4 regions of the Brevibacillus sp. HB1.1 genome follow, and region 1 is predicted to be linked to each of the others. Evidence: riboswitches for the same ligand, from Rfam matches in the RefSeq annotation. Region 1 holds a riboswitch; each other region holds the start of a gene.
The links. A riboswitch is a leader RNA that binds a small molecule or an ion and turns the genes downstream of it on or off. The one in region 1 is predicted to bind S-adenosylmethionine.

Region 1 (3,025 bases):
CCTCCCGCTCTCGATGAGACTAATTATCATTAACAATGCCATCGTATAATGAAAATCATTATCTGTCAATAATGAGAATGATTTTTATTCTAGAATAAAAAAGCCACACTCCATTTGTATGGTAGTGTGACCCAATTACCTCGCCTTTATTTTGTTTTCGTAAATAACCCCAACCGCTCAATTCGCTGAACCGCTTCTGCGAGACGCTCTTCATTTGATAACAAAGCCGCTCGCACATAACCCTCACCTGTCGGACCAAAGCCATTTCCTGGCGCTACGACGACATGCGCTTTTTCCAAAAGCAGGTCAGAGAACTCCACGGATGTGAAGCCGCTTGGAACAGGAAGCCAAGCAAAAAACGACCCTTGAGATGGTGGCGCCTGCCAGCCAATCCGATGCAGATTGGAGTACAAAGCATTGCGGCGGCTTTCGTAGACAGCAACGAGATCGCGAACGCACTGCTGTGACTCTGTCATCGCCTTCGCTGCCGCCATCTGTACCGCTCCGAACAGACTGACGAAGTAATGGTCCTGAATGAGATTAATCAGACGAACCAGCTCGCGATTTCCTACCATAGCACCAACACGCCAGCCTGCCATGTTATACGTTTTAGACAAGGTATAAAATTCTACACCCACTTCTTTTGCACCCGGAACCTGCATGAAGCTGACCGGCTTTTTCCCGTCATAGCTGATCGCCCCGTAGGCGAAGTCGTGGCAGACGACGATTTCATGTTTTCGGGCAAAACGAATGGTCTCCTCATAAAACTCCAGGGGTGCGTTGACTGCTGTCGGATTGTTCGGATAGTTGAGAAACATCAGTTTCGCTCGATCCAAATCAGTTTGGGAGAGCTGGCTGTAGTCAGGCAAGAAGTCATTTTCCGCCTTCAACGGCATCATGACCATCCGTCCGTCTACGACAGCAACACCCGACCAATAATCCGGATAGCCTGGGTCTGGAACCAGTGCAACATCGCCTGCATTCATAAGGACTTGGCAAATCTCTACGAGTCCGGTTTTGCTGCCGAACAATATCGCGACTTCTTCCTCCGAATCGAGGTCCACATCAAATTCTTGCTTATACCAATGAGCCACTGCCTGCTTCAGTTCCACGCGTCCCTGAAAAGGCGGATATTTGTGATGGAGTGGTTGTGCCGCTTGCGCCTGTAATTCTTCAATAATGTGTGGCGGTGTCGGCAAATCAGGATTGCCCTGCCCTAGGTTTATGACGTCATGGCCTTGCGCAATGACCTTGTTTACTTTTGCCACCAGGGTCGCAAAAAACTGGGTAGGGAGTCGATCAATCATGTCGGAGGGTTGAATGCGCATCTTTCTTCCATTCCTTTCTTGGGCCCAATACAGTAAAACCCCCTTTTTCCATACAGAAAAAGGGGGAGATCAGCTTGGTCACGTCCTTATCTGTCAGGAAAAAATCCTGCTGGAATTGGCACAGCATCTGTCCATCGCATAGAACAGATCCGCTGCCGGGCTTCATAGGGCCAGTCCCTCCACCTCTCTGAATAAGTCAAACACACGGAATATACTGTTTTTTCGTCTATATCATACTACTTGAGCACGTAAACCGTGTCAAGATGCTTGATTCTGTAAGGGTACCTGATGCCTTCTTTTTTGAAAAGATGTGTGGAAGGCAAAGAATGCGACAGACAACAGACACAAGCCCGCCATCACGAACAATAGTCCCTGCGCATGAATCGATTGGAAAATGAAGGCGCCAAGAAGTGGTCCGAGCATCCTCCCAGCAGATCCAGTCCCTGCAATCAGACCTTGAATGAAGCCTTCTCGTCCCTCTGGCGTAAACTGTGCCGCTACTGCCGGCACCGCTGGCCATACGAGCATTTCTCCCAGCGTCATGATGAACATGCCTGCAACAAAGCCTGCATAAACCGTTGATTGAGACAAAATCAACATCGACATGGCAAAAATATAAGCGCCCAAGAGCATTTGTGCTTTTAGCGTACGGGCAAAGCGTCGTATGACCCACGCAATCAATGGCTGACCAAACAGGATCAAACCGCCGTTCAGCGTCCACAACAGACTGTATTGACGGAGTGAAATGCCCAGGGATTGCATGTAGGTCGACAGCACCGTTGTCCATTGTACATAGACAATCCAGCTAATGAGCAACCCTCCGCATAAGAGTAGCAATGCTCCCCATACGACCTTGGTCTCTTGCTGTGGTTCTCGTAGAAGTTCTCCCTCTGCTTGTTCGGGAGCAGTCGTCTGCAATTGACGTTTTTGCTCTGCCAGTTTTAACTGACGCGGCAAAATGAGCATAAACATCGTCAGCACAATTACTTGTGTGATCGCATTTCCGAAAAACGTCCAAGCAAACGAAACGCTTGCCAAGAAGCCGCCTAAAGCAGAGCCGGCAGCTACACCCACATTGAGGGCGACGTAAATCAGATTGATTCCTTTACGGCCTCCCTCCGGCCATAAAACCACTGCCAGCGCATTCATAACGGGAGAAAGGGATCCATAAAACAGACCATTCAATAATAACAGTAGGACATATACGGTAAAATCTTGTGTAACACCTAAACAGACCGAAATGATCATTCCACCGATGGAGCCTACAACAATGGTGCGCATTTTACCCCAGCGGTCAAACATCATCCCGCCGACAATACTCCCGATCAGGAATGCGCCTTGATTTAAAAGCAACAAGAAGCCGGCTACAGTCAGCGGCTTTCCGAGATGGTTGTGAATATAGATCGTGACCAGCGGCCAAATACACGCCATTCCGGTAGAAAAAATGACGGCAGCAATCGCCAATAAACGAATGCTGCTCGGATAGGATTCCCACTTTTGCCTCATGGCTTACTTCTCACCCCGATGGAAATCGCCGCTTTTTCCGCCTGTTTTGGATTGCAGACTGGTCGGACCGATTATCATTTCTTTATCCATGGCTTTGCACATGTCATACACCGTCAAAGCCGTTACACTGACAGCGGTCAACGCCTCCATCTCGACGCCTGTTTTCCCTGTCGTCTTCACGGTTCCTGTAA
Region 2 (3,025 bases), on a different contig from region 1:
ACCCATGAATGAAAGCAACGGCGCTGCCCTGCTAAAACGTATTGAATCCATTTCTGAGAGTGTAGACATACAAAGTGACGGGCGTGTACAGCCGCGCGCAAAAGCGGTGGAGACTGCCCCCTGACAAAAGAAGCCGTGTTTCCAGGTAACTAGAAATACGGCTTTTCTTCTTATTTTTCCTCTTACTTACGCAGATTCGATAATGGGGAAGCAGCGAACTTCTAAGCCAAAATCATTTTTCAATAGGGACTCGTGCTCTTTACTGATTCCTGTCACGATCAAACCTGCACGCAATACGCCCCCCAAGTCGAATTGGACTTTTAGTTTATGCACGTTGACTCCTGCTTGCTGAAGGAAATACAAGACACGATCTGGCGTAGCAGTATGACATGAGCCCTCTAGATAACACAGGACGCGTTCCTCCGAATCCACCGTGACTCCTGCTTTGTCAGCCGTTTTTTCTTTCCAAGTAGGATGAGGTGTGAATGGCTGTGTCAATAAATAGGCCAAATCCTCTACAACTGCACTTGCTGTAGGGAGCTCTCCTGCCCCTCTTCCTGTAAACAACAAGTCTCCCACGATGTTGCCCGATAGCTGCACAGCATTAAACGCGTCGTGGATTTGCGCCAACGGATGACTCAGCGGAAGCATGGTTGGTTCAACAGATAGGCGAATTCCTTGTTCAGCTTGATAGGCCTGCGCGATGAGCTTGATCCGGTACCCCAGCTCACTCGCAATCCGAATGTGACCCGCTGATAAATCTGAAATCCCTTTACGAACAACATCTGCTAGCGGCAGCGATTCTCCGTAAACAAGCTGTGCCAGGATGTACAACTTGTACATAGCGTCAAAGCCTTCTACATCCGAACGAGGGTCTGCTTCCGCATAGCCCAACTCCTGCGCTTGCTTGAGCACTTCCTGATAAGAGAGCTGTTCTGCTTCCATTTTCGTCAAAATGAAGTTCGTTGTTCCGTTGAGAATACCGCGAACACCTTGGATATCGTTCGTGCGAAGGAACTGCCGGAGCACGCTCAAGATCGGGATGCCCCCTGCCACACTCGCTTCATAGGCCAGATGTACTTGATGCTGATTTGCCAAATCGACTAGCTCTGTTCCTTTTTTCGCCAGAAGTTCTTTGTTGGCAGTTACTACATGGCAGCCCTTTTCGATCAAAGCACGGACGTAGTCATAGGTAGGTTCTACACCGCCCATGACCTCCACCACGATATCCACATCGCTTCTCAATACTTCCTCAAAGTCAGTTGTCAGTAAAGCCGGGTCGACATGAACCGCCCGCTCTTTTTCCGAGTCACGCACCAAGGCCTTGACGATCTCAATTCGTTTTCCCAGACGAGAAGCCAGCTTCTCCTGTTGCGAACGGATCGTTTTGATTACGCCTCCACCCACTGTTCCCAATCCCAATAATCCCACGCGTACCACTTCTGCACTCATCCTGACCACCCCATACCCCGAATTTTAGATAAAAAGAAAAGCCATCTTCGATAAGAAGAAGGCTTGTTAGTAGCTAATGCTCCTCCTCCTTATCTCCCAGGACGTATATGTCCTGCAGGAATTGGCACCTTGTCACAAAATATGCGTGACGGTTGCCGGGCTTCATCGGGCCAGTCCCTCCACCTCTCTGGATAAAGAAAATATGAAATTAAAAAAAACCTTCTTCGCTAAGAAGAAGGTTCATCTACTAATGGAGTAACCCGCTTCTTATCTTTCGAGACGAAACGTCTCGCAGGAATTGGCACCTTGTCGCAATATGCGACGGTTGCCGGGCTTCATAGGGCCAGACCCTCCACCTCTCTGGATAAGAACTATTTATGCTGTTGAGCTTTATTCTAAGAAATTCCAAGGCAAGCGTCAACAAAATTCTTTCTTTTCTGATTGTAAGCTGATTTGACAAGGCTTTCAGTTGGGAGTGAACAGGCTTTCTACCTCTTCCATACTGCAGCAAGTGCAATGAAACACACCCTCCTGACCTTCCTCAGGCAGCTCTTTTTCCTCGACATATCCGCACCATTGGCAAATGAAAAGTTGAATCATCGCACGCCCTCCTCTTCTTTTATCCTGCCCAAAATAAAAAGAACATTTTCCGCTCGACCGTGACGATCGTTAGAAAATGCCAGAAAAAGAGGGACGCACTTGTCCACGCGCTGTTTTTCGCAAGCCATCTCTAACACCTCCCTATCTCCCGTAGGTCTATCAGTGTTGTCGAAACAGGCAGGTCTCCTGACTATGGGTTCATCGTCTAGCGTCGCCTTCCCCGTCTATTTTGATAGACCAGTGGCTTGTTGGACGCTGACTCCCCTCTTACAGTGGCGGGACCGTGTCGGATTTGCACCGAGCTTCCCTATTATCCTTGTGGCGAATTGTTACGCCCGAAGGAACCTGTTTCCACCTATGAAATTGTCTTTTCTCACTACCCTCCTCAAATTTTACCTTATTCTTCCTTGTTTAGCGAACATTGTTCGTGGATCAGTAGCCATTCCTTTCGCCACAAGCCACCCGAATAGCCTGTTAGACTCCCGTTTGCTCCTATAATTCTATGGCATGGCACAATGATGTTCAGCCGATTTTTTCCGTTGGCATTCCCGACAGCCCTCACCGCATTTTCCTTCCCAATCAACGCGGCTAGCTCCGTATACGTAATCTTGTGCGCATAGGGAATGGTGGTCAATGTGTGCCAGACTGATTTCTGAAAGTCTGTCCCTTTCATCCACAGGGGAACAGAAAAGGACTGTCTCTTGCCGGAAAAATATTCGTCCAGCTGTTGCCGGCAAACGAGGAGAGGCTCGTGGCAATTGTCTTCATGTTCAAGCAAAATGGGTTCGTCCCGATCTGTGAATAGGATAGAACATACCCCGTCTTCTGTCCCACTGATTTCCAAGACACCGAGGGGTTGTCTGTATCCTTTCCATACGAGACCTACCCTAAATACCGCTCTCTCAAAATGGTACTGTGGTGAGCTTCATGTCCTGCAATCACATAAGCCAACGTCCTTGCAGATAGCTTGTTT
Region 3 (3,025 bases), on a different contig from region 1:
TTGGTATGGGAAAACGAGTATGTATGTTGCATTCCTGTACCCCTATTTTTTGTACATCATGGTTCTGCTAAAGCAGCGAACGCAACCGGCGAAATCGACGAGCAAAGGGGAAAGTGCCTGATGCGACATGATCGAAAATACGCGATGCCCTTGTTGAAGCGGTTTTTGGCGCTGTGGTGTTCGGGCATCTTGATTGTAACAGGCTGCTCGGATCGGCAAATTTTCGATGAAACAGGACTTGCAACGGCTGTCGGCTATGATCTGTTAAAAGATGGCAAAATTCGCGGGACGTCTGTCATGCCTTCCATTAATCCAGAGGCAAGGCATAAGATACAGATCTTATCAGCCACAGGGGAAACCAGCAAAGGAATCCGGGATAAGATGAATTTGCAATCAGACAAAAGAGTATTGGGTGGGCAAATTCGTGTTGCCCTCTACAGTGAAAACTTTTCAAAGCAGGGACTTGGCAGCATCATTGACACGTTGTATCGGGATTCGTCCCTTTCTAGCAGGATTTATCTTTGTGTGTTTGCAGGCGAAACATATGATATGCTGACGTATCCTTATTCAGAACAAGGGAATATTGGAATCTACCTGTATCGTTTGATTGAGCAAAATATCCGTGGGGAAAAAATTCCTTCTTCGACCATGCATGAGTTTTTCCGGGCTTACTATGAAAAAGGGATCGACCCGGTCATGCCGTACATAGAAAGAAAGGGAGATGAACTGAAAATCAAAGGCATCGCCTTATTCAAAGGTGATCGTTATGTGTCATGGGTTACACCCAAGGAAGCCTTTCTACTCAAACTTATCCACGGAAAGTTCCGCATCGGCAGCTATGATACTTCTGTTCCTACTGCTATTTTTGGGGAGTCACCCAAAAACCACAACAGCAAAAAAGTCCAGGTGCAGCTCGTTTTCGATACAATTTCCAGCCATGCGAAAATCAAATTAAGCCAAATATCCCCACCAATCTTCGATATTCATGTCAAGTTGCATGCCCGAATTTTGGAGTTAACCATCCCGCTAAAGCTAGAAAATGCCAAGTTGCTGAAAATCATGGAACATGCACTGGAGAAAGAGCTTGAAAAAGAATTGCATAAACTCATAAGCAAACTGAAGAGCCTCGATGTTGACCCAATTGGCTTCGGCTCGATCTATCGTTCAGAGAAAAGAGGAATGGCCAACATGACGCAGGCTGAATGGCGAAAGATGTTTCAGGATGCAACGTTTCGCTTCCACGTAAAGTCAAAAATCATCCGCAACGGCGTCATGGATTAAAAAACTTTTCCTTCTATTACTATTGACGTGATATTTCCGAAAAGGATATAATCCGTTTTGTATCATCATGAAATAGAAAAGACGAACATAATATACGTAGATATCTTTCTTATCAAGAGAGGCGGAGGGACAGGCCCTATGAAGCCCGGCAGCCGGTTCATTTTCGGATGAACGTCGCGGTGCCAATTCCTACAAGATTGTTTGGATCTTGTATAGATGAGAAGGGTGGATGCGAACGTATAACATTGCGTTGCAGCCCCTTTTTCGTTTATGAAAAAAGGGGTTTTCTGATTTTATTTAGATTGTGGTCGGGAGGTGGATGCGTTGATCCAACTGCGTCATTTGCATAAAAGCTATCAAGTACAAGGGAAAACCATCCCAGCGTTAACGGGGATCGACCTTTCCATAGAGCAAGGAGAAATATACGGGATTATCGGACACTCTGGTGCAGGGAAAAGTACGTTGATCCGATGCATCAATTTGCTGGAGCGTCCAACTTCAGGGGAAGTTATTGTGGACGGCGTCGATTTGACAAAGCTGGATGAAGGGAAGCTGCAAGAAAAGCGCCGCTCAATCGGCATGATTTTTCAGCACTTCAACTTGCTGTCTTCTTCGACAGTCGGCGAAAATGTCGCTTTTCCGCTCAAGCTGGCAAAGCGTCCGAAGGCAGAGATTGATAAGAAAGTGAACGAGCTGCTAAAGCTGGTTGGCTTGGAGGCACATAAGGACAAATATCCGTCCCAACTGTCTGGCGGACAGAAGCAGCGTGTAGGGATTGCTCGGGCGCTCGCGAATGATCCAAAAGTGCTGCTCTGTGACGAAGCTACATCGGCTCTCGATCCGCAGACGACGAACTCCATTCTGGCACTCCTCTTGGACATCAACCGTAAGCTGGGCTTGACCATTGTGTTGATTACCCACGAGATGCACGTCATTCGCTCCATTTGTGATCGTGTTGGCGTCATTGATGGAGGAAAGATCGTCGAGTCGGGTAACGTACTGGATGTATTCCTTCGTCCGCAGCATCTAACGACACAAGAATTCGTGGAACAAGTAGCGGATTCTACAGAGCTGCGTGAAGCAGTCGCGCACGAAAAGGCCTCGGGGAACCGCACGATTGCTCGTGTCACCTTCCTCGGAGAAAAAACGTATCAGCCGATCCTGTTCCAGACAATGCAAGAGACTGGTACGGTATTCAGCATTTTGCAGGGAACAATCTCCCGCATGAAGGATACGCCGTATGGTCAGTTGGTGATCGAGCTGGAAGGCGATGTCGCACAGAATCAAAAGACCATTGAGACGCTGCGCCAACGTGGCTTGGAAGTAGAGGTGATATAAATGGACTGGACATTCGAAAATGTGGATTGGGCTGAAATCGGCGTAGGTACGATGGATACGCTCACGATGCTCGGCTTTTCCACCCTGTTTACCGTCCTGATTGGTTTGCCGCTGGGAATCATTCTATTTTTGACCTCACGCGGACAGCTTCTGCAAAACCGCACTTTTTATTCGATCGCATCATTCGTTGTCAACGTATTGCGTTCGGTACCGTTTATCATTTTGATGATTTTGCTGATTCCTGTGACGAAAATGATCGTAGGAACCTCACTCGGCGTACTGGGTGCTATTCCGCCACTCGTATTTGGTGCCGCTCCGTTTTTCGCACGGTTGGTGGAAACCTCTCTGCGTGAGATTGATAAAGGCGTGATTGAGGCCGCACAATCCATGGGGGCTTCCAATTGGC
Region 4 (3,025 bases), on a different contig from region 1:
GTGCAGCAGGTTAGAAGAAAAATGAGACGAAGGTGAAACTATTTGGCACTTCCTTCGTGGTAAGGGATGAAGGGGTGTGAACGGCTTGGGAAAGTAGGTCTGGAGGATGTGTACCGGCTGCATGTAAACGATATGTACCGCTATCTTTTCCGGCTGACACGAGATGAGAGGCTGGCAGAGGATCTGACACAGGAAACCTTTTGTCGCGCCTACTCTTCCTTGGACGACTACCGTGGGGAAAAAGTACGGTCTTGGCTGTTCAAAACGGAGTGCGAATCTACGGAGCCGTCCTCACCGGACCTACCAAAGAACTGCTGAAGCTCAAGGCCGAAAAGTCAATAACAGCAGCGTTTCTAGGCAAGATAGACTGGTGAAATTGGGAGCGACCTGCGGCATCGGGAACACAATACAGCTACTGATAGCAAGGTGCGAATTTTTGCACAAAAGGGTGTTGACATCGTGGAAGCGTTGGTTGTATGATTCAAACTAAATCAAAAACCGAATACGATTTGGATACCTTATCCAGAGAAGGTGGAGGGACTGGCCCGATGATACCCGGCAACCGACATGACGCCATTCAGACGCAAGGAAGCGACTGATTGACAGGCGACATGCACGGTGCTAATTCCTGCAGAAACAAAAGTAGTCTGGAAGATAAGGGGGACATCAACACGGTTCTTACACGTGACGACAGCGACCTCTTTTCTTCGGGAAAAGAGGTCTTTTTATTGCTCCAGGTACTCAAACAAAACAAGTAGAGATAGAGGGAAAATACGTAGAGGGGAGTTTTGGAATCATGGCATATCGCGCATTGACTGAACAGGAAGCAGTGGAGTACGTAAAAGGAATACCGGGTCTTTTTAGCGAAGGAGCAGAGCTGACCAGCCATGAAATCGGGGATGGCAATCTCAATCTGGTTTTTGACATTCAGGAGCTGGCAACCGGTAAGAGCGTCATTGTCAAACAAGCACTGCCTTTTGCCCGCGTCGTGGGAGAATCTTGGCCACTTACGATTGATCGGGCTCGTATCGAGAGCGAGGCACTCCGCATTCAGCACAAATACGTTCCAGACTTGGTGCCGCAGGTGTATCATTTCGATGGGGAACTTGCGTTGACTGTCATGGAAAACGTCGGGGACCACATCATCATGCGCAAAGGTCTGATCGAAGGAAAGCGGTACCCACTATTCGCGAAGCAAATTGGTCGTTTTCTCGCGCAAACCTTGTTCTTCACCTCCGATCTGGGCGCGCATCCGTACGATAAAAAAGCGCTAGTCGGAACATTCATAAATCCAGAATTATGCAAAATCACGGAAGATCTCGTCTTTACCGATCCGTATGAAAATGCGCCTACCAACGACTTCAACCCGTTGATTCGCCGGGAAGTCGAGGCGATCTGGAACAACAGGCCGCTGAAGCTGGAAATCGCCAAGCTGAAATACGATTTCCTTACGCGATCGGAAGCGCTGCTGCATGGTGACCTGCATACGGGAAGTATTTTCATCACGGAAAACAGCTTGAAAGCAATCGATCCAGAGTTCGCTTACTACGGTCCAATCGGTTTTGACATCGGGGCGGTCATTGCCAATCTATTGCTCAACTACGCAGGACAGCACGGTTTGCAAAAAGATCAAGGAGAACGGGAAGCGTACCGCGAATACTTACTGGAAACGGTCGAGGATGTCTGGAATGAATTCGTTTCGCAATTCGTTCAGCTCTGGCACAAGCAAGCCAAAGAGCGCAGCGCCCATGTCGAGGGACTGTGGCAAAGCTACGTGAAGCGCTTGATTCAGGATACAGCAGGCTATGCCGGATGCAAAATCTTGCGCCGTGTCATCGGCTTGGCAGGCGTAGCGGACCTGAATGCCATTGAAGACGACCAGACTCGCGCAGAAGCAGAGCGTCTGGCTCTCTCGATTGGAGAAGCGCTGATTCTCGGTCGCGGCGGCATCGACGAATCGACAGATATCACGGACATCGTACGCACTGTCACCGAACGTTACTATCAGGAGGCTACAACAGTATGACAACCAGCACTCAATTGGCACCTGTTAAGTGGGAGAATGACGCATTGGTCTTGCTTGACCAGACGCGTCTGCCAGTAGAAACGATCTATTTGAACTTGACTACCTCCGAGCAAGTATGGGGTTCCATTCGTCGCTTGGAAGTACGAGGCGCACCGGCGATTGGCATGGCGGCGGCTTACGGGCTCTACCTTGGTATTCGTGGCAGTGAAGCGAGTAACTACGACGAGTTTTGGCAGGAACTGAACCAGCAGGCAGACTACCTGGGCTCTTCCCGTCCGACAGCCGTGAATCTGTTCTGGGCGTTGGATCGCATCAAAGCTCGTGTTGAAAAAGAAAGCGGAGCGTCGATTGCCGAGTTGAAGGCGGCTGTGCTCGATGAAGCACTGACGATTCAAAAGGAAGACGCTGAAGTATGCCGGACCATTGGAGAGCATCTGCTCACTCTGTTGCATGACGGTATGGGAATTCTCACGCACTGTAATCCAGGCGCATTGGCTACAGCAGCGTACGGTACGGCTACCGCTCCATTTTATTTGGCAAAGGAACGCGGCTGGAACCTGAAGGTGTACGCGGACGAAACCCGTCCTGTCCTGCAAGGCGCTCGTCTTACTGCATTCGAATTGCAGCAAGCAGGGATTGATGTGACGCTGATCTGCGATAACATGGCGGCGATGGTTATGTCCCAAGGGAAAGTAGAGGCTGTCATCGTGGGTACAGACCGCGTAGCAGCGAATGGCGATGTCGCCAACAAAATCGGCACGTATGGGGTAGCGGTATTGGCAAAAGCTCATGGCATTCCTTTTTACGTGGCAGCTCCCTTGTCCTCCGTCGATCTAGATACACCGACAGGCGCAGATATTCCGATTGAAGAGCGTCCAGCTGAGGAAATTACCCATGGCTTGGGCAAACAGGTAGCTCCAGACGATATCAAGGTGTACAATCCTGCGTTCGATGTAACGCCTGCGAAGTACATTACAGCGATCGTCACGGAGACAGGTA

Region 2: linked by a shared signal. The riboswitch ahead of HPY27_RS03275 (homoserine dehydrogenase) and the one ahead of HPY27_RS21555 (pyridoxal phosphate-dependent aminotransferase) in region 1 are both predicted to bind S-adenosylmethionine.
Region 3: linked by a shared signal. The riboswitch ahead of HPY27_RS25280 (methionine ABC transporter ATP-binding protein) and the one ahead of HPY27_RS21555 (pyridoxal phosphate-dependent aminotransferase) in region 1 are both predicted to bind S-adenosylmethionine.
Region 4: linked by a shared signal. The riboswitch ahead of mtnK (S-methyl-5-thioribose kinase) and the one ahead of HPY27_RS21555 (pyridoxal phosphate-dependent aminotransferase) in region 1 are both predicted to bind S-adenosylmethionine.

What each region holds. Positions count from the first base shown of each region.
Region 1 is NZ_JABMIV010000009.1:70,512-73,536, forward strand. Features, by position in the region: gene HPY27_RS21555 (pyridoxal phosphate-dependent aminotransferase) at 147-1,328, opposite strand; SAM riboswitch class I at 1,412-1,526, opposite strand; gene HPY27_RS21560 (MFS transporter) at 1,587-2,834, opposite strand; gene moaC (cyclic pyranopterin monophosphate synthase MoaC) at 2,838-3,025, opposite strand, start outside.
Region 2 is NZ_JABMIV010000001.1:667,815-670,839, forward strand. Features, by position in the region: gene HPY27_RS03270 (CapA family protein) at 1-124, shown strand, start outside; gene HPY27_RS03275 (homoserine dehydrogenase) at 187-1,452, opposite strand; SAM riboswitch class I at 1,539-1,650, opposite strand; SAM riboswitch class I at 1,717-1,823, opposite strand; gene HPY27_RS30325 (hypothetical protein) at 1,918-2,052, opposite strand; cobalamin riboswitch at 2,212-2,416, opposite strand; gene HPY27_RS30540 (methylated-DNA--[protein]-cysteine S-methyltransferase) at 2,450-2,725, opposite strand; partial or broken gene HPY27_RS30545 (methylated-DNA--[protein]-cysteine S-methyltransferase) at 2,741-2,917, opposite strand; gene HPY27_RS03285 (DinB family protein) at 2,935-3,025, opposite strand, start outside.
Region 3 is NZ_JABMIV010000012.1:128,616-131,640, forward strand. Features, by position in the region: gene HPY27_RS25270 (GerAB/ArcD/ProY family transporter) at 1-121, shown strand, start outside; gene HPY27_RS25275 (Ger(x)C family spore germination protein) at 121-1,281, shown strand; SAM riboswitch class I at 1,388-1,504, shown strand; gene HPY27_RS25280 (methionine ABC transporter ATP-binding protein) at 1,606-2,619, shown strand; gene HPY27_RS25285 (methionine ABC transporter permease) at 2,620-3,025, shown strand, end outside.
Region 4 is NZ_JABMIV010000006.1:314,024-317,048, reverse strand. Features, by position in the region: gene HPY27_RS18050 (sigma factor) at 67-318, shown strand; gene HPY27_RS30620 (anti sigma factor C-terminal domain-containing protein) at 270-374, shown strand; SAM riboswitch class I at 516-661, shown strand; gene mtnK (S-methyl-5-thioribose kinase) at 797-2,026, shown strand; gene mtnA (S-methyl-5-thioribose-1-phosphate isomerase) at 2,023-3,025, shown strand, end outside.